3 regions of the Bacillus sp. SORGH_AS_0510 genome follow, and region 2 is predicted to be linked to each of the others. Evidence: riboswitches for the same ligand, from Rfam matches in the RefSeq annotation. Region 2 holds a riboswitch; each other region holds the start of a gene.
The links. A riboswitch is a leader RNA that binds a small molecule or an ion and turns the genes downstream of it on or off. The one in region 2 is predicted to bind cyclic di-GMP.

Region 1: it holds a riboswitch for cyclic di-GMP, as region 2 does, so the genes downstream of both, QE429_RS21370 (anti-repressor SinI family protein) here and QE429_RS19970 (DUF192 domain-containing protein) in region 2, are expected to answer to the same signal.
Region 3: it holds a riboswitch for cyclic di-GMP, as region 2 does, so the genes downstream of both, QE429_RS15765 (hypothetical protein) here and QE429_RS19970 (DUF192 domain-containing protein) in region 2, are expected to answer to the same signal.

What each region holds. Positions count from the first base shown of each region.
Region 1 is NZ_JAUTAU010000001.1:4,191,025-4,198,980, reverse strand. It holds gene QE429_RS21405 (DNA topoisomerase III) at 1-154, shown strand, start outside; gene hutH (histidine ammonia-lyase) at 478-2,004, shown strand; gene QE429_RS21395 (hypothetical protein) at 2,040-2,252, opposite strand; gene QE429_RS21390 (DnaJ family domain-containing protein) at 2,391-2,768, shown strand; gene QE429_RS21385 (hypothetical protein) at 2,998-3,138, opposite strand; gene QE429_RS21380 (carbohydrate kinase family protein) at 3,368-4,336, shown strand; gene QE429_RS21375 (pseudouridine-5'-phosphate glycosidase) at 4,333-5,244, shown strand; cyclic di-GMP riboswitch class I at 5,505-5,596, shown strand; gene QE429_RS21370 (anti-repressor SinI family protein) at 5,627-5,755, shown strand; gene QE429_RS21365 (helix-turn-helix domain-containing protein) at 5,832-6,164, opposite strand; gene map (type I methionyl aminopeptidase) at 6,405-7,154, shown strand; gene QE429_RS21355 (DUF1128 domain-containing protein) at 7,198-7,422, opposite strand; gene QE429_RS21350 (YtxH domain-containing protein) at 7,651-7,956, shown strand, end outside.
Region 2 is NZ_JAUTAU010000001.1:3,899,929-3,907,884, reverse strand. It holds gene addA (helicase-exonuclease AddAB subunit AddA) at 1-1,012, shown strand, start outside; gene QE429_RS20000 (spore germination protein) at 1,053-1,271, opposite strand; gene QE429_RS19995 (spore germination protein GerPE) at 1,327-1,716, opposite strand; gene QE429_RS19990 (spore gernimation protein GerPD) at 1,720-1,902, opposite strand; gene gerPC (spore germination protein GerPC) at 1,899-2,516, opposite strand; gene QE429_RS19980 (spore germination protein GerPB) at 2,568-2,807, opposite strand; gene QE429_RS19975 (spore germination protein) at 2,825-3,046, opposite strand; cyclic di-GMP riboswitch class I at 3,307-3,393, shown strand; gene QE429_RS19970 (DUF192 domain-containing protein) at 3,520-3,861, shown strand; gene QE429_RS19965 (Flp family type IVb pilin) at 3,878-4,069, shown strand; gene QE429_RS19960 (A24 family peptidase) at 4,199-4,708, shown strand; gene QE429_RS19955 (TadE/TadG family type IV pilus assembly protein) at 4,705-5,088, shown strand; gene QE429_RS19950 (pilus assembly protein TadG-related protein) at 5,098-6,015, shown strand; gene cpaB (Flp pilus assembly protein CpaB) at 6,026-6,724, shown strand; gene QE429_RS19940 (CpaE/TadZ family protein) at 6,745-7,587, shown strand; gene QE429_RS19935 (TadA family conjugal transfer-associated ATPase) at 7,604-7,956, shown strand, end outside.
Region 3 is NZ_JAUTAU010000001.1:3,062,712-3,070,667, forward strand. It holds gene fliF (flagellar basal-body MS-ring/collar protein FliF) at 1-1,288, opposite strand, end outside; gene fliE (flagellar hook-basal body complex protein FliE) at 1,320-1,619, opposite strand; gene flgC (flagellar basal body rod protein FlgC) at 1,632-2,081, opposite strand; gene flgB (flagellar basal body rod protein FlgB) at 2,087-2,479, opposite strand; gene QE429_RS15760 (glucosaminidase domain-containing protein) at 2,636-3,304, opposite strand; gene QE429_RS15765 (hypothetical protein) at 3,327-3,641, opposite strand; cyclic di-GMP riboswitch class I at 3,793-3,876, opposite strand; gene QE429_RS15770 (flagellar protein FliT) at 4,088-4,435, opposite strand; gene fliS (flagellar export chaperone FliS) at 4,450-4,830, opposite strand; gene QE429_RS15780 (hypothetical protein) at 5,027-5,920, opposite strand; gene QE429_RS15785 (flagellar brake protein) at 6,244-6,870, opposite strand; gene QE429_RS15790 (flagellin N-terminal helical domain-containing protein) at 7,010-7,747, opposite strand; gene QE429_RS15795 (flagellin N-terminal helical domain-containing protein) at 7,707-7,901, opposite strand; gene flgK (flagellar hook-associated protein FlgK) at 7,912-7,956, opposite strand, start outside.

The DNA of each region.
Region 1 (7,956 bases), 290 kb from region 2:
AAAACTTTCTGCTTTCGAAGCACGCCGCAAAAAAGAATCTGGTGGTAAAGTTGATAAACGTACGGTACAAAAATATTTGAAAAACCAGCAAAAAGAGGAAGAACCAATTAATAATGCGTTGGCAGAAGCATTAAAAGGTTTGAAGTTTGATTAACCCATATATAATAAGGCGCTATCCTGTAAAAAGGATCAGCGCTTTTTTGCACTTAATAATAACCAGGTATCCTTTCATTCACTATTCTGCTAAAGTGATATTGTACTAAAATTCAGAAAATTCAATTGACAGATAAACATTTCATCCCATACAATAGTTATTAATACAATAATAAATTTGAATGGAATGATTTTCATGAACCATCGTCAAAAAACAATTCCATATTTAAATCCAATTATAAAAGAGGCTGGACTCCAATTCTAAAGTGAAAAGGAATCCAACCTCTTTCTTTATTATACTAAAGTGGTAGAGGAGCGAGAAAGATGATTACATTAACAGGAGCAAGTTTAACGTTAGAACAAATGAAGGAAGTTTTGTACCGCGGCCAAAAGGTTCGTGCTTCAGAGCAAAGTATGGAAGCAGTAAAGAAAAGTAGAGAAGCGGTTGATCGAATTGTTTCAGAATCCAAAGTAGTCTATGGCATTACCACCGGATTTGGAAAATTTAGCGATGTGTTAATTGATAAATCACACGTTCAGGATTTGCAGCTTAATTTAATCCGTTCCCATGCATGCGGGGTGGGTGAACCGTTCCCTGAAATCGTGTCTAAAGCGATGGTTCTTCTCCGTGCAAATGCCCTTCTTAAAGGCTTTTCTGGAGTTAGACCCATCATTATTGAGAAACTTCTGGAGCTTGTTAACCTTGAAATTATTCCTGTTATTCCCCAGCAAGGATCTTTAGGGGCGAGTGGTGATTTGGCGCCACTATCCCATCTTGCTTTAGTATTAATTGGGGAAGGGGAAGTTTTTTATAAAGGAAACCGAATGGAGGCCATGAGTGCTCTTCAACAAGAGGGAATCCTTCCGGTTACATTAGAGGCAAAAGAAGGCTTGGCACTAATTAATGGGACACAAGCAATGACAGCCATGGGTGTAGTGGGTTATCTAGAAGCAGAGCAATTGGCATATGAAGCCGAATTGATTGCTTCCATGACAATTGAAGGGCTTAACGGTATTATTGATGCCTTTGCGGAAGAAGTGCATGTGGCAAGGGGCTATAAACAGCAAATTGATACGGCGCGCAGGATCCGTAGCTATTTAAGTGATAGTTTATTAACGACTCAGCAAGGAGAGTTGAGAGTACAGGACGCTTACTCCTTACGTTGTATTCCACAAGTCCACGGCGCATCATGGCAGGCCTTGGATTACGTAAAAGAAAAATTAGAAATTGAAATGAATGCGGCAACGGATAATCCATTAATTTTTGATGATGGTGAAAAGGTCATTTCAGGAGGAAACTTCCACGGACAGCCTATTGCTTTTGCCATGGATTTTATGAAAATTGCCGTTGCAGAATTGGCTAATATTTCGGAGCGAAGAATTGAGCGTCTAGTCAATCCGCAGTTGAATGATTTACCGGCTTTCTTAAGCCCACAGCCTGGTCTTCAATCAGGTGCAATGATTATGCAATATGCGGCGGCAGCACTTGTATCAGAAAATAAAACATTAGCACATCCAGCAAGTGTGGACTCTATTCCATCTTCAGCGAATCAAGAGGATCATGTAAGCATGGGGACCATTGCTTCTAGACATGCTTATCAAATCATTCAAAACGTAAGAAGAGTATTAGCTGTGGAACTCATTTGTGCGATGCAAGCGGTAGAAATTCGCGGGGTAGAAAAAATGGCCGCTCAAACGAAGAGATTTTATGAAAAAGGCCGTGAGCAAGTAGCCTCGATTACCCAAGACCGCGTCTTCTCAAAGGATATAGAAAAAGCGGCAACATGGCTAAAAGAAATAGAGATTTCTCATTTTATAAAAGAATTCAGTGTGGAAAAAGAACAACATTAATGGGCAATGGAAAAGGCGTGAAAAACTCACGCCTTTTACTCTGTTTGATCGGATAATAAACGAGCCGTATCACCGCGATACTCTTCTTCATTTTCTACTCTATTTTTAAATGCTTCGCGAACCACTAGGAACTCTTCATCTCCAACTGCTTCTTTTCCCTTTTTTTCCGTTAAAGTATCCTCTGGGAAATTACCGGGATGATTCTTGTTCTTATGGTTAAAATGTTCTCCACGTGCCAATGTTACCACTCCTTTCATCTTCGCAAGTAGCATTCCCGAATTTGAGTAAAATAATTTACTTATTGATCTGGTTTCTAATTTTATCTATAAGGTTCAGGTTGATATAATGAATATAGTGATTATGGTAAAAATAAGGAGGTCGAAAGAATGGATATGTTTCATATTATCTCGGAAGACCGCATAAAGAAGGCATACAAAGACGGAGAATTCGATAATCTTCCAGGGTTAGGAAAGCCTCTCCAATTAGAGGATATGTCAGGAATCCCCGAGGAGCTACGTATGGCCTACAAATTGCTGAAAAATGCAGGATACACCCAAGAGGAAGGTCAGCTGCGACAAGAAATGATGACAATTGAAAATTTAATTAAGAAATGTGATGACTCCGGTGAGAAAGAAAACCTCCAAAAGAATTTGAATGAAAAACTTATCCGCTTCAATCAGTTGATGTCCAAACGAGGCGTAAAAACCAATTCAGCCATTTTCAAAAACTATGAGCAAAAGGTGCAAAAGAAGATAAAATACTAACATATGAAATCTTTACGTGCCTAGGGTAGGTGCTATAGAGAGGTACTGGTCACGTAGAAGGTGTCTACGAGCCCGAAGGGATTGTGAAAAAGGCAAATCTGTCACGTAGGAGCGGTCCGACGTATCACAAGAAGGTAGGGAAAAGACAGACCGGTCACATAGGTTCGTATTTGGTTAAATAAATCAAAAAAAGCTGGTGAAAGTGGGCCTCATACACTTTTCACCAGCTTTATTTTATTTCTCCACTTGGAGACTCCCCAGTCGAGGCATCTTCTTGTTTTGCCGGTTTGCACAAACGATCTAGAAAAAAGCCAGCAAACACCATAAACGCTATAGGAATCGAATAATTCAGCACGTGAATCCACGTCATAGAAATAGCACCTCTCCTAATTTTTGGAATATTAAAATTATTTGTATATTGTTAACATTATATGTCTTCTGTCACATTTTAGACAAATTTAATTATCATAATTCCTTTTGCTTAGATTTTCAAAATTTTTAACAGGATTTTCTAAATTTATATCGTAATAGTTATATAAGTAGGGAATAGTTGAAATTCTGACTTGCTAAACAAAGGATCTTAAGGAGTGGGTGCTACTATGAACAAACAAGAGGCAATCAATTTTGATATTCTCTGTATTGGCGGTGCAAATGTAGACCGGAAAATTCAAGCACTAAATCAATTGAAATATGGAACATCAAACCCGGCTATAAGTTCTATGTCACGGGGCGGTGTTGCAAGAAATATTGCAGAAAACTCTGGACGAATAGGACTTAAGACATCTCTGTTTGCATACGTGGGCTCTGATCCTGAAGGGGAATGGCTGTTAGATAATACGAAGCCTTTTGTAGATGTAAGCCCCACACAAGTCATACAAGGAAAATCCACGGGCACATATACTGCGGTTCTTGACCAATTGGGTGAAATGGAAATCGCCTTAGCTGATATGGCTATTTATAATGAAGTGAACGATTCTATTTTTGAACATATTCTATTACAAATTGAACAAGCAAAAATGATTTTATTAGATACAAATTTCCCAAAAGAAGTCATTAACCAAGTAATTAATGACAGTAAGAACTTCATGAAACCGTTATGTATTGCTACTGTCTCTGCTCCTAAGACGGAAAAGCTGCCCTCATCTCTTGAAGGTGTAACCTGGTTGATCGCGAACCATAAAGAGGCAGAGGCTTTATCGCAATTAGAAATTAAATCTGAGGGTGATTTCTACCAAGCTGCAGAGGTCATTATGAAAAAAGGTGCTGAAAAGGTTGTTATCACTCGTGGTGAGAAGGGGTTAATTTTTTACACAAAAAATGGAGAAGCGGGTGCGCTAATGCCCCCGATTGTGCCTATTGTGGATGTAACCGGAGCGGGTGATTCCCTCATTGCTGGAATATTATTCGGATACTTAAAGGGACTTAGCACAGAGGATGCTTGTAAGATTGGACTTTCCTGTTCATTGATCACTATTAACTCTAATGAAACCGTAAGTCCGGAGTTAAACCAAAAAACATTACTTGAAACATATCAGAAATACTTCAGCAAAGGGGTAACCAAGCGATGAACCAAGAATACTTGTCTTTTTCAGAAGAAGTGCTTGAAGCGAAAAGATTGGGGAAACCAATTGTAGCACTTGAATCGACTATTATTTCTCATGGGATGCCGTACCCTCAAAATGTACAGACTGCTAAGGAAGTGGAAGAAATTATACGGCAGAATGGAGCCGTACCAGCTACCATCGCTGTCATTAATGGGAAAATAAAAATCGGTTTATCTGATGAAGAATTGGAGTTTTTAGCGACTAGTAAAGAAATTATGAAGGCCAGCAGGCGCGACCTTCCATATCTCATAGCTTCTAAAAAGCATGGGGCAACAACAGTAGCAGCAACGATGATTTGTGCTCATCTGGGCGGTATACAAGTGTTTGTAACAGGCGGCATTGGCGGGGTTCATCGCGGTGCGGGAGTGACGATGGATGTCTCTGCAGACCTTCAGGAATTAGCCAAGACCAATGTAGCCGTTGTTTGTGCTGGAGCTAAATCTATACTAGATATAGGCTTGACATTGGAATATTTAGAAACAAACGGTGTCCCGGTTATTGGATATCAAACAGACATCCTACCCGCTTTTTATACAAGAACAAGCCCACATCATGTAAACTTCCGTGTGGATTCACCAGAGGAAGCTGCGGCATTAATGAAGGCGAAATGGAATTTGGGGTTAGACGGTGGGATTGTTATTGCCAATCCAATTCCCGAAGCCTTTGCAATGGACGAATCAGTCATTAACGATGTAATCGAAGTAGCCTTAAAGGAGGCCGATAGTAAAGGCATTCAAGGCAAAGAGGTCACACCTTTCCTTCTAAGCAGGGTTAAAGAGTTAACAGAGGGGTCGAGTTTAGAAGCGAATATTGCACTAGTGAAACATAATGCTAAAGTAGGAGCACTTATTGCAGCAACAAAAGCAAACTAAACATAGTCATATTCAAGGGGGGATTTGATTTGGAATCCTTCCTTTTTTGCATTTCAATTAAATTGGGAGAAATCGGGATTTTTTGTAGAAAAATAGGATAATTTGTGTGAAAAAATAATTAGAAAATTATAAATTAAAGACAAAATCCAACAACCTATTATAAAAGGACTAGATATAATGTACATATCATTTGATATTAAGTAATTATACCTAAATAAATAGTAGGAGCTGGAAAACTGTAATATTAAAGTATTAGAACTAACAGAAAAAGGCAAACCTGTTGAAAAGTAGGGACGCAAAACCGAGGATCTAAGGCACGCAATACGCTTGCTATGATGGCCGGGTTACCTGGAATACAATTTGTATTTTAGGGGTGAGAAAAATGATAATTACAGAGAGAACCGTGGAAGTAATTGATCAGGAATGGATGGCACTAATACTGGAAGCAAGAGAACTTGGATTATCTATAGCAGATGTTCGTGAATTCCTTTACCAAGATGATCAGAGATAACTCTTGGTATAATTAAAAAAGCATTCTACAAGAGAGATCTTCTAATGTAGAATGCTTTTCTTCTTTATAATAACTACTATTCATTAGTATTATTTTGATTTATTCTCCACTTATTAAACTCGAGGAAATCACGAAATTGTTCTTTAGAAACACCAGAACCCATTGCTTCTTTCACTAGGTTCATCCATTCGCTATCTAACTCATCTTTATTAATTTGCTCATGTATCAAATGCTCGACTGGTAGATTTAATACAGCAGCAATTTTCTCAAGAAATTGAATCGATGGGTTTTTTTGCAGGTTTCTTTCAAGAGAACTTAAATAAGACTTAGCGACGCCAGCTTGTTCTGCAAGTTCGGAAAGAGACATTTTCTTTTCTAGGCGAAATTTTTTTACGCGATCACCAATCATTAAATTCACACACCTATTATACATATTTATAAGTTAATTCTACCAAAAAGAATGAAAAAGTACCATATTAAGAACGAAGGAATATAAAAAATAGTGAAAATTATTAATTTTAGACTAGCGAATGCTATTTTTGAAAAAATTACGGTTTAGCGTTAATATTAGTAGTGTTGCCATAAAGTTTAACGAGTAAAAATCTTATATTAACATACATAAAAATAAATTAAAAAGGCAGGTAAACAAATGATTGTCTTGAAATCACAACGTGAAATTGATGCGATGAAAAAGGCGGGGGAAATCCTAGCGGCTTGTCATAAGGAAATAGCAAAATTAATTAAACCTGGCGTGACTACTTGGGAAATAGACCAGTTTGTCGACCAGTTCTTAACTGAACATAATGCAACACCAGAGCAAAAGGGATATAAAGGCTATGAATATGCGACATGTGCCAGTATCAATGATGAAATTTGTCACGGATTTCCAAGAAAACAAGCTTTAAAAGAAGGAGATATTGTCACCATTGATATGGTAGTCAATTACAATGGGGCATTAGCAGATTCAGCATGGTCATATGCTGTTGGGAATATCTCTAATGAGGCAGATCATTTGTTAAAAGTGACGAAGGAAGCCTTATACAAAGGAATTGAGCAGGCTGTTGTAGGAAACCGAATAGGTGACATTGGTCATGCTATCCAAACTTATGTAGAAGGTGAAGGCCTATCTGTTGTGAGAGACTTTATTGGGCATGGAATAGGTGCAGTGATTCATGAGAAACCGGATGTTCCACATTATGGACTGCCGGGAAAAGGGGCAAGAATCAAAGAGGGAATGGTCTTTACGATTGAACCAATGGTAAATATCGGTCAATATCAAACAAAGATGGACTCTAATGGTTGGACAGCACGAACTGTTGATGGTAAACTTTCCGCACAATATGAGCATACTATCGCCATTACAAAAGATGGCCCGATGATCTTAACAGAGCAAAGATAAAAGGAAACCCGTTATTTCGCAAAAATAACGGGTTTTGTTTGTCTTATTTTTTACGTAAACTCCCTAGTTCTTCAACTAGTGCCTGCATTTCATTTGGGCTAAATGAGTTCTTTTTAAGGACCATTTCATAGATTTCTTTTAATTCCTCGTACATTTCTTCATCAAAATGCGAAGGTTTAATCGCTCCGAGGTTTAACACCTTTAATTTTTCCTTTATTTGTTCAATCATATATTCTACATTTTCAATTGATTTTTCTGATAGATTCATTTCGGTCATCCTTTCCGAATTCATATACCCATCTTTTCATGTTAAAAATGATCTGTCAATATATTCTTCTCTTAAGTTCATACGATTAAACTCGTAAAAGAATGGGTATAAAAGAGAACGCAGACTTGCATAGGAAACGGAGATAAAGCAAAATAAACGTAGGGAATTGATGACATTATTTTTTTTAAAAAGATGAATGATAATAACTAGGATTAAGGAGAGTTTAAGATGACAAAAAAGAATCAATTTTGGAGAGGGATGTTAATTGGTGCTCTTGCTGGCGGAGCCATCAGTTTATTAGATAAACCAACCCGCCAGGCCATGAAGGAAAATGTTATTAAAGTGTCCGGCAAGGTGACCTATATTGCTAAAAATCCTGGTGAAATTACCGAAAAGGTAAAAGGAACGGCAGCCAGAATTAAGGATACATTTGAGCAGGTGAGTGAGGATATTGCTTACATAACAGATAAAGTGGACGAGTTACGTGAACTAACCCCACAAGTTACTGAAATCATTAAAGAAACGAAAGAAACG
Region 2 (7,956 bases):
AGCGTGGCTGTTAAAAGATTATGAAAGAGCAGCTGCTGCTAGTTATATCGATTGGATTGGTCCGGCACTCATTCGCCATCAGGACTGTAGAGAACTAAGAATGAATGGAGAAACCTCTGTTCTTATCCCTACGGAAATTACCAACCATCCGTCTTCTTGGAACATTTCATTGATAAATGCAGAAGAAATCAAGAACCAGGAACTAGCATTAGAAATGGAACAGGACTACTATATGGAGAAAGTTCAAAAATCTGAATCAGTACCTGCAGGTTCACCATATACAGAGGAAATTAGAGACCGTTTAACCTGGGAATATGCTTACCCTAACGCAGCGGTACATCGCTCAAAACAATCTGTATCAGAGATCAAGCGGAGTAGGGAAGTAGCAGATGAACATAGTGGCACAGAACTCGTCCGTCATTTTAAGAAAACCATTTCAAAGCGTCCAAAGTTCATGCAGGAGAAACAATTAAGTCCTGCTGAGCGTGGTACAGCCATGCATATGGTCATGCAACATGTGGACATATCTAAACCAGTTAGTGAGGAATCCATTAGGGAGCAGCTAGACTGGATGATTCATAATGAGCTGCTCACCCGAGAGCAAGCAGAGGTAATTGATAGCCCATTAATTGTTCAGTTTTTTCATTCTGAGTTGGGTCAGAGATATTTTCATTCAAAAGCCATCCATCGGGAAATCCCATTTACACTCTCATTGCCTGCAAAAGAAGTATATCCAGATTGGAAGGGTGCAGATGAAAGTGTTTTTGTCCAAGGAATCATTGACTGTATCCTAGAAGATGAAGAGGGCCTGGTTCTTATTGATTATAAATCAGATGGAATTACGGACAGATATAAAGGCGGCTTTGCACAAGCAATATCAATCCTAGAAGACCGATATAAACTGCAAATTAATTTATATACAAAGGCGATTGAACAAATATGGAGAAGAAAAGTTACTGAACGATATTTGTTCTTCTTTGATGGAGCGCATGTTTTGAAGGTAAATGAATAAAGAAAAAAAATGAGGCTGACTCAATAGTCAGACTCATTTTTTAATTGTTACCTGCTATAGGTTGGTCGATTAGGTTGGTATCAAGGACATTTGTTCCGCTTAATCCATTATTATTTACAATGAATCCACCAGTATTAAATGCTCCTGACCCAGCATTTGTTTTGGAGCCGCTCTTTGGTGAAATATATAATGCGTCCCCAAATTGCACAATTCCCCCACCCACGTTAACGATTTGTACCGGACCGATAATCGCTGGCATATAAAACATCCTTTATTAGTAACTGATACAATATAATATATAAACTATGCTTTCATCATTGTCCTTGTTCATCATGTGGAACAGGAAGAAGTTGTCTAATATGCTTAACCCGGACTTCCATCGAAACATGCTGGGTGTTGCCGACATGTAGTAGGGAGGAGGATGATATAGCGATAAAATCAATGTTATGAACTTTAATAATTGGATTTACATGATGCTGAACCATTGATATGTCCTCAGTAACTGGTTCCAAAGGGATGGGTTCGTAATAGACGGGATACGCTCCGTAATTTCCTTCATATCCATAAAACTCCTCTGCTTCCCGTTGTACTGCGAGTGCTCTGGATAGACCATTAATAATACATGAATCCCCTAGTTGCAGGATAGAAGAAAACGATACAATGTCTATATTAATAGCATCTACACAAGAGGTTCTATTAAGCATGAATCAAGTCACTTCCGATTGGAGCGGTACAAATGGGCCAATTATTAATGATTCTGCCGGTGTATCAAAGGTGGATGCCAATTGAATGGTTTCCGCGTCGCCAACCAAGACTAGTGATGAACTGGCAACGCCAATAACTTTTATATTTTGGACGATAAGCTCTCGGTTATAGACTTCAAAGTTCATTCCGCTTTCATCCCTTTCACGTGTGCTGGCAGGTTAGTAAAAAATACGGTTACGCCATTTTTTATCTCCTGCTTAATTGCGTCAATGATACTGTCATCTACATTTGTATTTTCTGATGACCGATGGGTATTTGCGTTAACCCTTATGTGATGTTCAATTCGGTTAGGAAGCTGCTTGGTTATATCCTGTTTGATAAAGGATAAATAGGCTTCATTTGCTGGAACATTTAATTCTCTTTGAGTGGACTCTACAATTGAGGGTAAATCAGTTTCAAGATATCTGTAGATCGCCTCTTCAATTTTCATCGAACGTTGCATTTGATTTTTAGGGGCTGTCGGTGGGACGTTTAATTGCTGATTTTGGACTGCAAAATCTTCGATTTCAGATAATTCAGAAGGATTAAGACCGATATTTAATGTCCCTTCAAGAGTTTCTACCTTCAATTGATCAAATTTATATTCAATTTTATCGACATGTATGGGCTGTTTCTCTTTTAGTTGCTTCATCTCTTCTTGCATTTTTTGAAGGGTAGTCTCCAATGCAACGATTCTCTTTTCCTGTGCTTGAATATACATTTGCAGCCATTGAAGGTATTGGGAATAATCTTGATACATGAAATCACCTCACAGTAGGTAGTCTCGTTAAACCCAAAAGATGGATGAGAATTATTTGTCTACATTTTCTTTTTTTCTAACAGCTGCCTGTAATGGCACGGCGGGGGTACCCACTAAGCTTCCAAGGGCTTTAATTGGCTTGGGGGCGGGTTCTGTAAAACCACCAGTATTATAAAGATAGGCAGATGGTTTTATCATTCCAGCACTGCCAATTTGCATGACAGAGGAATTGGAAATACTCCCAATTCTTATGCAATTTACTTGAATGGATTGTTGTATATAGTAATTCATGTTAGACCACCCAATTGTTAAGCATTTAGGGCAATTCCTTGATCAATAACATCTGCATCCGATGTGTTAGTAGAACTTGAATTGTTGTTTAGACGCAAATTTTCCCCTGTATTAAATGACCCGGCTCCTGAGAATGTTTTGGCATTAGAAAATGGCATAATTTTATATACGTCGCCAATATGGAATACTGAACTGCTTCCTAAGGTAATTACCTGTGCAACTCCAACGATGGCTGGCATGATCAACATCCTTTTTAATTGTTATCTATAAATTATATGTATGGGCGAATGTATGGTGAATGGTTAGCCTAAATAAATTGGCAGTATAGGTAATTTGAGGATATATACGCATTTATTGTTGATTTTATAAGGGTTTTAGTCGGAAATGGGTAAATATACCTAACTCCTTTGAAATAAAATAGTATTTTAGTAGGATGCTCTTTGAGGGGAAAAAGTTCTATTATGTGAATAAGAGATCAGTCGGACAAACAAACACTGATTCTCGATAAAGGCAAAACTGATGAAAATCAGCGACGCAAAGCTAAAGGGGCTAAGGTGCTTTTGCACTACGCCAGCCAGTTACCGAAAGAACAGGGTGTTTCATAGTAGTGATACTATTTATCCATAGTTTATCTATGTATATTTAGGTGCGCTTATTTTTAACCCCCCTTTCGGTAAAGGCGGGGTTATTTTTATTATCGGAGGTGAAATGAGTGAAAGTCGTGAATCTGTCAAACGGAGCGGAACTGGCAAACCATCTATCAACAGCTGATACCTTTTTTAAAAGATTAAAAGGACTGATGTTTTCGAAAAGTTTACCAGCAGGACACGGCTTATTAATCCAACCCTGCCAATCCATTCATACTTTCTTCATGAATTATTCCATCGATGTCATTTACTTAAGTGAAGATCTTGAAATTGTCGGCCTGGACGAAACGGTAAAGCCCGCAACAGTAGGGAAGTATCACAAAAGAGCAAAGTCAGTATTAGAGGTGCCAGCAGGCACGATTCAGCAAACGGAAACAAAAATTGGAAACTATTTAACTATAAAATGAAAAGGGGTTTTTACAAATGATGAAAAAAATGAAAGCTTTATTTACTGAAGAACAAGGACAAGGTATGACTGAGTATGGGTTAGTTTTAGGACTAATTGCGGTTGGCGCTGTAGCAGTATTACTAGTAATGAAAGATCAAGTTGTTAAGTTATTTACGGATGCAAAGGACGCATTAACAAGTGCTGGTGCAGGCGGCGGGACTCAATAATATTTATTTATCTTGATTTAACTTAGCTATTTCCTTATAGCCTTGCGTTCAATATAAACGTGAGGCTATTTTTCTTTCAAGAAAATAGTTATAAACCATACCTACGAATAGGAAAGGAGAGATATATAAGTGTGGAGTAACTTACTACTAATGATCCTCCTGATTATATGTGTGATTACCGACTTAAAGGAACGGAAAATTTATAATAAGGTTTTATTTCCCTTTTTATTTATAGCATGGATTTTTCACTCCATTACCGCTGGATGGAGCGGATTAACAGGGGCACTCCTTGGTACGGCTGTAGGGTTAGGAATCCTATTAATTCCTTATCTCCTTGGAGGAATGGGTGCTGGTGATGTAAAACTCCTTGCTGTAATTGGCGGATTAAAGGGAATCAGTTTTGTATTAATGGCGTCGATCTATATGGCTCTGGCTGGAGGTTTTATGGCTATCCTATTTATTCTTTACCGTAAAGGATTTTTAAAGAGATTATTATACCTAATGCATGGTCTGCGGCATGGAATGAGGCTTTCTCTTCTCGAGGAAAATGAGTCGGTCAAAACCACGCTTCCTTATGGCGTCGCTATTGCGGCAGGAGCCATCTTTCAAGTATATTTCCCTGGAGCCCTTTTCCAATGAAAAAAGATGAACGTGGCCAATCGTTGGTAGAAACAGCGCTAATTATTCCTATTTTTCTATTGATTTTAGTAGGAATCCTTGATTTTGGTCGAGTGATATATTCCTATGCGCATTTGCAAATGGCGGCTCAGGAAACAGTTAGACTAGGTGGTCTGGGAAAGAAGGATGCTGACATTTCAACTTTCGCCCACCAATATGTCCATTTAGGGGATACGACAAAATTACAGGTAACAATCACTCCAGCGGATACGGTTAGGCGTTCGGGAGACTATGTAACAGTCAAGCTGAAGTATCCAATGACATTTTTAACTCCTATGATTTCCAAGTTCTTCCCCTCCGATTTTGCCATTGAAACAAATTCAACGATTCGCGTAGAGTGAGGGATAAATATGCGAAAATTTTTTACTAGTTTATTTAAGGGTGAGCAAGGGAATGCCCTCATTCTTGGTGCAATCTCGCTAATGACCATCCTCTGTATGGCAGGATTAGCCATAGATGGAGGCTTAATTTATATGGAAAAAGCAAAGCTGCAAAAGGTAGCAAATGCAGCCGTCCTTTCAGGGGCTCAAGAGCTGCCAAATACAGAACAAAAAGTGACTGATACCGTGCAATATATCTTAGATTCTCATAAAGCAGCGAACACGTTAACCAATCTTGGTATTAACATGGGAAGTAAAGTTACCATCCACCTAACGAAATCAGTAAACATGACGTTTATGAAAATTTTTGGTTTTGAAAAAACGGACGTCACAGCTAGAGCTGCAGCAGGATTAGGTGTGATAGGAAAAGCAGTAGGTGCCGCTCCATTAGGAATCGACGAGAGTGTGATTCTGGAATATAACAAAACTTACTTATTAAAAGTTGATTCTTCAGGAGTGTCATCAGGGAATTTTGGCATTTTGGCACTTAGTGGACCAGGAGCAAAAACCTATGAACAAAATTTAAGATATGGATATTCGGAACTTCTAAAAATTGGCGATGTTGTGGATACACAAACAGGGAATATAGCAGGAAGTACACGGTCAGCAATAAACGAGCGAGTAAATGGCTGTACACAGCCGCCAGGTGATTACAGTTTACGAAGTTGTTCCAGAATTCTACTTATACCGGTTTATAAGCCTTACAACTTTACAAGTAATCAATTAAAGCAAGTAAAGGTTACTGGTTTTGCCTATTTTTATATTACTGACCCAATGAGTTCGACAGATACCTCTATAAAAGGAGTTTTTATAAAAAGGGCCGGAGCAGGGACTTTTGATGAAGGTGCGAAGGACAGAGGAGCATACAGCATACGATTAACGGAGTAGGTGAAGCAAATTGAAGCCGAAAATAGTATTAATTCTCTCACTTGTGATGGGAATTATCACAACATTTTTGTTTTTTCAATATACAAAGCAAATGGGAACACAAAAGGTTTCTACCGTGGCAACGGTTGGAGTAGTGGTGGCGAAAGAAAAAATTGATAAAAATGAAAAAATAACGGCCGATAAATTAGAGGTTGTACAAAAGACGGCAAAAGATGTACTTCCACAAACAATAAAGACAGTTGAGGATGCAGAAGGAAAACTTGCATTAGCGATGATTGAAAAAGGGGAGCCGATTTTAACTCATCGAATTGGATCGGAGAAAGAAGAAGGGGTTTACGTTTCAAGGAAAGTCAGGGAAGGGTATCGAGCTGTAACCATAGGGGTAAATATTAATCAATCCGTCTCGAATTTAATTGAACCTGAGGATGAAGTGGATGTTGTTTTCACAAAAGTAGTTAAAGATGCTACAAATAAGGATGTTACCCAATCGGAAATATTGCTGGAAAAAGCAAGGGTTTTAGCTGTGGGGAGAAAAATGCAAACGCCAGAACAGACGAAGGAGCCTTATACGGAATATAGCTCGGTAACGGTAGAATTAAAACCAGAAGATGCACTTAAGCTTGTGAATGCTTCAGAAGAAGGAAAAATCCACTTGATTCTAAATAAGCGTCCAATAATGGATGAAGGTACTATTACAAGAAATCAATAAATAATGGAAGGTGACGATTCATGACAAGCCAGGATAATATGCAAACAGCACAACAAAATATGGGTCCACAACGTGGAAAGATGCTTGCTGTCTGCAGTGCAAAAGGCGGGATTGGTCGTACCACACTAACCGTAAATTTAGCTGTAGCATTAAAAAAGAAAAATGCCTCGGTCGCTATTTTAGATGGGGATTTTCAATTCGGTGATGTAAATCTAGCTATGGATTTAAAATTCTCACTCACGATTAAGGAAGTTTTAGAAGGAATAGCCTCAATCGATGAGCATAGCCTGACTAATTATTTGGCCGTTCATGACAGCGGAGTGAACGTTTTGACTGCTCCAGAAAGGCCGGAATTTGCAGACTTAGTGACTAACGAAGCTGCCAATAAAATAGTAGACCTTCTTTTGGCTAGTCATGATTATCTTGTCGTTGATACGCCTGTGGGTTTAAACGAACCATCAATTCGTTTCATTGAGAGGGCGGATCAAATCCTAGTGGTGACAAATTTAGAGATGGCTTCTTTAAAAAATACTAAGCTATTTTTGGAAACACTCGATATTCTTGGACTGAAAGAAAGGGTACGAATCATTATTAATAGAGCGAATATGGAAAGTGTCATTAATGCAACAGATGCTGCGAAAATATTAGCAGCAGAGAATCCAATAAATATTCCTAATGATTTTCAGATTTGTTCGCAATCTATTAATCTCGGTGTTCCTTTTGTCATCAAACATGCGAAATCAGATGTGGCAAAAGGCATATTTAAGATGGCTGAGTCATTAACAAGCATGAATAGCATAATTTCTCCGAAAACGAAAAAAAATCATTCAATATCCAAATGGTTTTCCAAGAAACGATCGTAAGGGGGTTGATTGGATAATGGGTCTATTAAATCGAATCCAAGAAAAGAACAATCAATTCGTTAGAGAACCAAAATTAATAGATATCACGCATGAAGTTCCGATTCCTTCACAAGTGTTGGAAGTTAGACAAGTCTTTAGGGAACAAAAGCCCAAAGAGACAAAGAAAGAAAGTAAAAGAGAGACCGTAAAGGTTCGTCAGGTTGACAAAAACCAGGAACTGAAGAATGTTCTCCATAAAAAAATATTACATGAGCTAAAGGAACAGGAAATTGACGAAATCATCCCTCAATTAGATGGAATGGCTGTAGAAATTATTAAAGAGGATGAGGATTTCCGTGGACAAATCGATAGAAAAAAAGTCGTAAATGA
Region 3 (7,956 bases), 840 kb from region 2:
GTGGAAAAACAGTGATTCGCTGATCAATCTCTTTTTGGCTTAAATTCGGATGTCCAAGCGCCGTCCGTACTGTATTCGCCACAATATTTTTGATATTATCTTGTGTTGCTTTTGATAGAGTATTGGATTTGGCTGAATCCGGCTCCACACCCACATTGATTGTAATATCTTCTATTTGATAAGGACTTTTGATGATTTCATTATTAATTCTATTAACTTCATAATTGACCCTATTTTCAGACTCTTCATAATTGCTATCGCCACCAGAATTAGATCCTACATATCCAGGTACATCGGTTTCGCCTGTTCCGACTACCCCACCGGCATTTGAGCCTGACCCACTATAAGTCTTAGAAGTTTTTTCTGAGCTGATGGCGATTCCGTTATTATTGTCATCCGTTGGTTTAACTAATTTTTCTTCTGTTTTGACTTTATCAAAATTCATTTTTACAAATGTGTGAACGAACACTTTGTTTGTCCCTAGAATGTTTCCTAGTAAACTCTGAAGGTCCTGTTGAATATCCCGTTCGACATTTTGTTGTACTTTCCGTTGTTCATCATATTTATCAAGTGCTTGTTCCTCATCATCAGTTTCAGACAACGCCAGAGTCTCACTATATTGGTTCATTATCGTGATGTTTTCTACTGGCAAGTTAGGAACACTTCGAGAAACCAATGTATAGAGAGCCTTAATTTGCTGCGAACTTAGCTTTGCACCTGGTTCAACCTCTACCATCACTGAAGCACTAGCTTTTTGTTCATCCTCTTGTCGGATAAACACTGAATTTTCAGGTAAAGTTACTATTACCTCAGCATTTTTAATTCCATCTACATGCTTAATTACTTCTGCAACTTGGTTTTGCATTGCTTCACGTTCAAGAATATCGTACTGTCTGTCAGTCCCTCCAAACGAGAGATTTTGTCCAAAAATATCATAGTTGATTTTGTTATCTTTGGGATACCCTTTTGCAGCAAGACTAACTAACAAATCCGGTGCATCTTTTTTAGGAACTTCTATACTTGTACCTGTGTCAGAAAGTTTATACCCTGTATAGCCTTCCTTGTCCAATTCTGCTTTTATGTCTCCAACTTCCCTTTGAGATAATTGGCCAGTATATAACGGTACATATTGAGGTCTTGACGCAAAAAAAATAAAGGTAGAGAGGGCAACTATTAGAAATAAAAATGTCCCTACGATGAGTCCTTTTTGTTTTGAGCTCTTGGATTTCCACCAGCTTCCAAATTGCTCCCCTGTATGTTTAAGTTGATCTGTCCATGATCGTTTCATCTCTCACCCTGCCCAGCTTTCTATCATTCTATTAAAACTGCATCCGCATCATTTCTTGATATGCTTCTACTGCTTTATCTCGTACAGTAACGGTTAATTCTAGAGCTACCTTCGCCTTTTGTGATGCAATGGTTACATCATGTATGTTATTTATTTCCCCTGCCGCAGCTTTGACAGTAAGATCGGAAGCTTGCTTAACAGTTGTATCAACATTTTCCAAATACCCTTTTAGTACATTAGAAAAGGAGGTTGTAGTCGAATTTGATTCAACATTTTGAGTTGGATTTTGATTAATTTTGATTAATCCACTATTTATACCGGAAACGTTCATTTATGTATCCTCCTAACGTCCAATTTCTAACGCTTTTAACATTATCGATTTGCCAGTGTTAAATGAAGTAACATTCGCTTCGTATGCTCTAGACGCAGCAAGCATGTCTACCATTTCCTTTGACAGGTCAACATTTGGCATCATCACATATCCATCAGGATTTGCATCTGGATTTGCTGGGTCATAGACCGTTTTGAATGGGGTCTTGTCCTCAACGATTCCAGTAACCCTTACTCCTTGTAACTGTGATTGCGATTGTTTTTCCATTGCCCCTTGTAGTATTTGGTTAAAGGACTTCTCTCTAGGCTCCATGCTTACCATTTTTCGACGATATGGTTCCCATTTGCCATTGACATATGTACCTCGAGTGGTTTCCGCATTCGCAATATTGGAAGAAACTACATCCATTCGTAAACGCTGAGCTGTTAATGCTGAGGCACTTATATTTAACGAATCAAACATGTTCCTTAGCTCCTTCCTTTAATAGCAATGGACAATTGTTGAAATTCACTGTTAATTTGTTCGGTCAGTGTATAATACCAAAGGGAGTTTTTCCCCATATTTGTCATCTCTTCATCGATATCAACGTTATTTCCATTGTTCTGCATAACTGAATTTGTATTTTCCACAATGCTGGCTGAAGGTATAAATGATGATTTGCCAATTACTAAATGACGACTATTTGTACGATTTCCTTCAAAACTTGTTTGATTACTTAAATATTTTTTAAAGATATCCTCAAACACTACTTGTTTTGTTTTATATCCTGGAGTTTCAGCATTTGATATATTATTTGAAATCACCTGTTGGCGTAAACTGGAAGCATCTAATGCCTTTTGTAGGAGGTTAATATTTGTCAAAATGCCCCTCCTCCTTTCCACTCGTAAAATTTGATATTTTTTGATAAATATCAACAAAATTATCAACATTCAATCATCAATATACTATAAAAAAGGTCTATTAATCTACACTTTTTTACAAAGGAAATTTTTGTTATAGAACATTTTGAGATTGAATTAAACCTTTAATTGACTAAAAAATTTACTTACACCTGAAACCCAATGATGATTAAGGTTATTAGGGTCATTATCTGCACCAACAGGGGCATATTTACCTGCAATTTTTGAAATGGTTGTCAGCCCTTGTCCAAGATAGTTCTTACTTAAATTTCGGGCCATGTCCATGATACTTTCTTCAATAGAGGAGTATGACTTTAATCCATTTTTGCCCATCATACCAGCGATATTATTCTTAATATAAGCTGCTTTTGATGTTCCATTTCCTGTTTCATGCTGTGCAATTGCTACAAGTAATGCAGGGTCCACATTAAATCTCTGTCCAGCTTGAACAAATGCTTCCCCCATTCCTTTTAACTTACCGCCAAGCACTTCATCAACTTTATCAGCATTAATGGACTGAAATCGTAACGGTTCTCCTGAAAAAGAAGATAACGAATCCTCCCCTAATTTTGAACCCTCATTAGTAATGGTCATATTTTCTAAGAAGGAAGGCAATGAAGGTTGGATTGCCGTTGGTATTTCATTTTTCATTAATTCATTTAAGACCGATGTAAAAAGGTTTGCAAAGTCTGAACTATTTGTCCCTACCTGTGTAGTTAAATTTTCGTTTCTTGACATCGTACTTGTTAACATCGTTTTGGTAAACCAATCATCACCTATTTTCAATGGTAAGCTCCTTTCTTATGGGTTAGATCGCGCCGTCTAGCATTCTACTTACATCTACTAAACAATCCTCAGTAAGCATTGAAATGCAAGTTAATTGGCCATTTTCAATTTTTCCTTCAACTAAAACAATCGTATCTGTATCCTCTTCTTGCTTCATTGCAAGAATCTGCTTTCCCATATAAACAATATTTTTCACAATATAATAGGAACAATTGATTGGATATCCAAGTGTTATCTTAATCGGATGCTTAAACAATGGTTTCCTCTTTTTAAATTCCATTAAATCTAAAATCTTGTTGTTGACATGTTCGTCTGTCTTTATCTGTTGTAGGAACATTCTTTTTTTCCTCTCCTTAACCCCCATGTTAAAGGACATAAAAATAACCCCGCCTTTCAGAAGGGGGGTTAACAGACAAAATATCTTTCAGAGGGTATAGAAGTCCTATACCTATGTAGACATTTTATACCTAGGAAAAACACCCTATCTATTAGGCAACTGGCTGGCATAGTATATTCCCTTAGCCCCTTTAGCTTTGCGTCACTGATTTTCATCAGTTTTGCCTTGATCGAGATTCAATGTTTTCTTGTAACTAAATAATCTCTAATCAAATAATAGAATGTTTTAACAATATAGAATACCCGACTTTTTACCTAATTTTGTCGAATTAACTAGGTATTTAGTCCTAATTTATAGAATATAAAGGTGTTTCACCTAGTTTTTTGTCATATTTTGTTAAAAACTACAAATAATATTTACTTTTTTCGACATTTTCTATGACAAATTTACCTTTTTGAATCTAAAAAGATACCATTCGTTTGTTTAGTGTAGTTCCTATACTGTTGAGAGACGAGTTTTTGCTTCTTTTGTTGATTGATGAGAATTTTTGTTTCAGACAATTTTTTTTCAAGTAAAGGAGCGAATTCCTGATCTAGTTGAAATGTGTCTTTTAACAATTTTAACTCTGATGATGAATAAACATAACCATTTACACTATTTTTTAATTCATCCACTTTACACATAAGTGTATTTCGATCGTCTAAAAGTTTTTCAAATTCCTCATAATTTTCTTCTTTTAATAGGTGGCACATCTCTACTGTCACTTCATATATCTTCTTAAGCAATTCATTCATTTTTAATTCAGACCCTAGCTATTAGTTTTAACTTGTTTCATGGCAGTCGCCCAAGTTTCTGATAATTCCACGGCAAACTCTTCTACTTCAACAAGTATTTCCTCACTTTTCTTAAGGTTCGCTTCAATCAATCGTGATTTCATAAAGTCGTACATCGGTAGTAATTGTTCAGAAATACTATATTCTTTTTTTAAGGTTACCATTAATTCACTTAAAATATCTTGTGCTCTTAAATTATAAGTGTTACTTTGTTCTAGTCTTCTATCCTGCAAGGCAGCTTTTGATAGTCGTATAAATTTAACTAATCCTTCATATAACATAAATGTAAGGTCTTCTGGCTTTGACGTAGTGACAGCTTGTTTTTGATAGGCTTGGTAAGGATTATTTAAAACCATTATTAACTCTCCTTCTTTACATGCATTTCTTGTTTTTATGATTATCGGATAGTAAGAAAAAAAGTTAAGTCCATCAAAAAGATGTATTTTGAATCATTTTGATTTTTTTGGATAAGTTAATATATTCCTCCACTTTAGAAAATATATAAAAAAGATATTCCATTGTTAAAATGGAGTATCTTTCCTTCGTTTTTCCTTAGCTTCCAACTTGAAGGACAATGCCAAATCCATCAATAATATAGTTAAGTCTTTGATTATAGGATTTAAGATTCTGTATTTTAGCTGCATCCCCTAACTTATTAAATGCAGTAATCTCTCGTGCAAGCTTAGAAACTTCTAGCTGTAAATCGTCATTTCGTTTTTTCTCTAACCTTAGTTGTTGTTCTTTCTTAACCAGTTTTTCCCTAAGTGCTTCTTTTTCATGGTTGATGGTTGATTTCATCGTCTCCATTTGTTGAAGAGCTTCTTGGTTTTGAAGAGCCATATTGGTTAATTGGTATAAGCCTCTTAACATTTCATGTAAATTTAGACCGGGCAGTTGTTGGACATTGGTAATAAGACCGGATAGAATATCTAACAAATCACCGTCTTGTAATGATGGAGTGTTTTGAATTTGTGCTATCTGTGGCGTATCATCCAATTTTTCAATTGAAATTACTGGTACATTGCGCTCATTAATAGTTGTGAACTGAATGCCATTTTGATTGGCTTTTTGAACTTTTTCATGGGACTTAAGAGTTGAATAATATTTATAGTTTACAGATTGATAACCTCGATTCAACAAGTCTGCTGTTTCCTCTAGAATCTCTGTAATATTCAATGCACCCTCGTCTTGGCGGTCTCTAATATATTGAAACATAAATGAAATTTCATTTTTAGTCCATTTTCGGTTTGTCTTTTTTGAATCTAATGTATTTTGATTATTTTCATTCATATGGAACATCATCAAATTGCTAAAATAAAAGACTAGTGATCCATTACTTAATTTGTTTTTATTTTCCAACTCATGAATGAAAGACTCTTCTGATTGTCCTAATTCCTTGTTCGTTAATGACTCTTTAAGCTCAAATAATGCGGATTTCAAACTCATAAGAATACCTCCTACATGATTTTTAGAAAAGAACGATTGGTACAAAACATAAAACCTAAACTACAATCATACATCTATCAAAATCATTTGTCATCCCAAAAACACTATTGGTTTGTTCTCTTACTATATGTATTCGTTCTTATGAATTTTTTATGGGTGTCTTTTCATCAAAATAAATAATTGTTACAATTTACATCAATATGTTAATTATATAAAATTTGTAATTATCTGTAAACGTGTAGTTTGATAAATAACAGAGAAAATTTGAAAAATAAAAGAGAAAGCCTTCTCATTTTGAAACGAGAAGGCTTTTATGTAGATACTTAGCGCACTTTCAAACGAATCTGTCGCTGTTTTTCAAAACAATGTTGGATGATTTTCATTTGGTCTGGCCGTTTGATGGAAGTAAATTCAAGCGCAACATAATTTCTTTCAATTTCTCTCATCAAACTCACTCGAATAACTTTACCCTTAAACGGTACAGAATCGATTTCTTTACTACGTGCATCGGGCACAAATAATGTTCCTGCAATCTCTTCGTCTTGATAAAAGGAAGAATCTAGTTTGGAGGAGAATAGTACGCCTCCAGCACTAATATTGATAGTATGTAATTCATTTTCTTCTATCATTAAACGTAAATTGGAATTGACCCGAACATTTTCTCTTTGCTGGATTTTTATGATCTCATTTTCCTTTGGTTTTGCTAAGCGTAATAAGGGAATGGTATCTTTCGTTCTGCCAAGGATTTCTGTTGTAAATTGAAATTTACTTTCTCCAGTGAGATAGGAAATTTCTAATTTTATCCCTACTGATATCAAACCAATAATCTCACGATCTAGTGGAATACTGATAAGTATCTCGGATTGGCCAATCTCAGCAATATTGGACCTACAGGATAGTTCATAGTCCATAATATCAATCATTATGTTTTGGTTCACTTTTGGATACATAAAGTCCTCCTGGTGTCTATTTCTATAGAAAAAATTAACATTCTCTAATTATATCGGTAATTGGTAATAAAAGTTAAGAGGTAAATGATAAAATCACATAAAAAAAGCAGTCACAATAAATTGTGCTGCCTTAATGTAATTAACGTAAGAAATCTACTAATGAAGGCTGAATGATACGTGCACCAACTGATAAAGCCGCACGTTGAACATTCTCTTGAGTTTTCAGATTCGTGATAACTTCCGCCATGTCTACATCCTCTTCACCTGATAGTAGGCGTGTCGTAGACACCTCAAGTCCATCTATACGAGAAATACTTAACTCCATTCGGTTCATCCGTGCCCCCAATTCAGAACGATGTCTGAGAAGGTTGTCCATTTGACCATCTAGTTGTGCAATATGATCTGTTGAACCAGGTGTAGCAGAGCGGAAATCGGATTCAATATCCGAGAGTACTTTAAAAATACCACCTGCTCCATCGTTGTTGAAGATGTCGATACCCTTCACATTAATTTGAACCGTATTATTTTGGCCCACCACTAACTCTAGTTTTTCATTGTTAGCGTTAGTAAATTGTTTAGCTGAAGCATCATACGGTGGAGTTTTTACATCCGTGCCGGCAAAGATATATTTACCGCCAATCTGCGAATTTGAAATCTCTCCTAAATGCTCTTTTAACTGGCTAATTTCTTCAGCGATTGCATTACGATCTGTTTCACTATTGGTTCCATTTGAGCCTTGTAAAGTAAGCTCCCTCACCCGTTGAAGCACGGATGTGACCTCATCTAGCGCCTCATCCGTTGTTGTCATCCAAGAGAGTCCGTCATCAGCATTTCTTTTATACTGATCGATTTCGTTTAAAGATGAACGGTAAAACATACCTCGTACGGCGGTTACAGGGGTTATCTGATGGCTTGTTAATTTTCCTGCCAGAGGATACTTGTTCCTGTAATTGGTCCATCGTCTTGTTGGTTCTTTGTAAATTAAATAATAGGTTTTGATTCAACATATTTTGAGTGACACGTAAGCTCATGTTATCCCCCCTACAAGCCTACTCGGCCCATACCGTTGATGATTTTATCCAAACA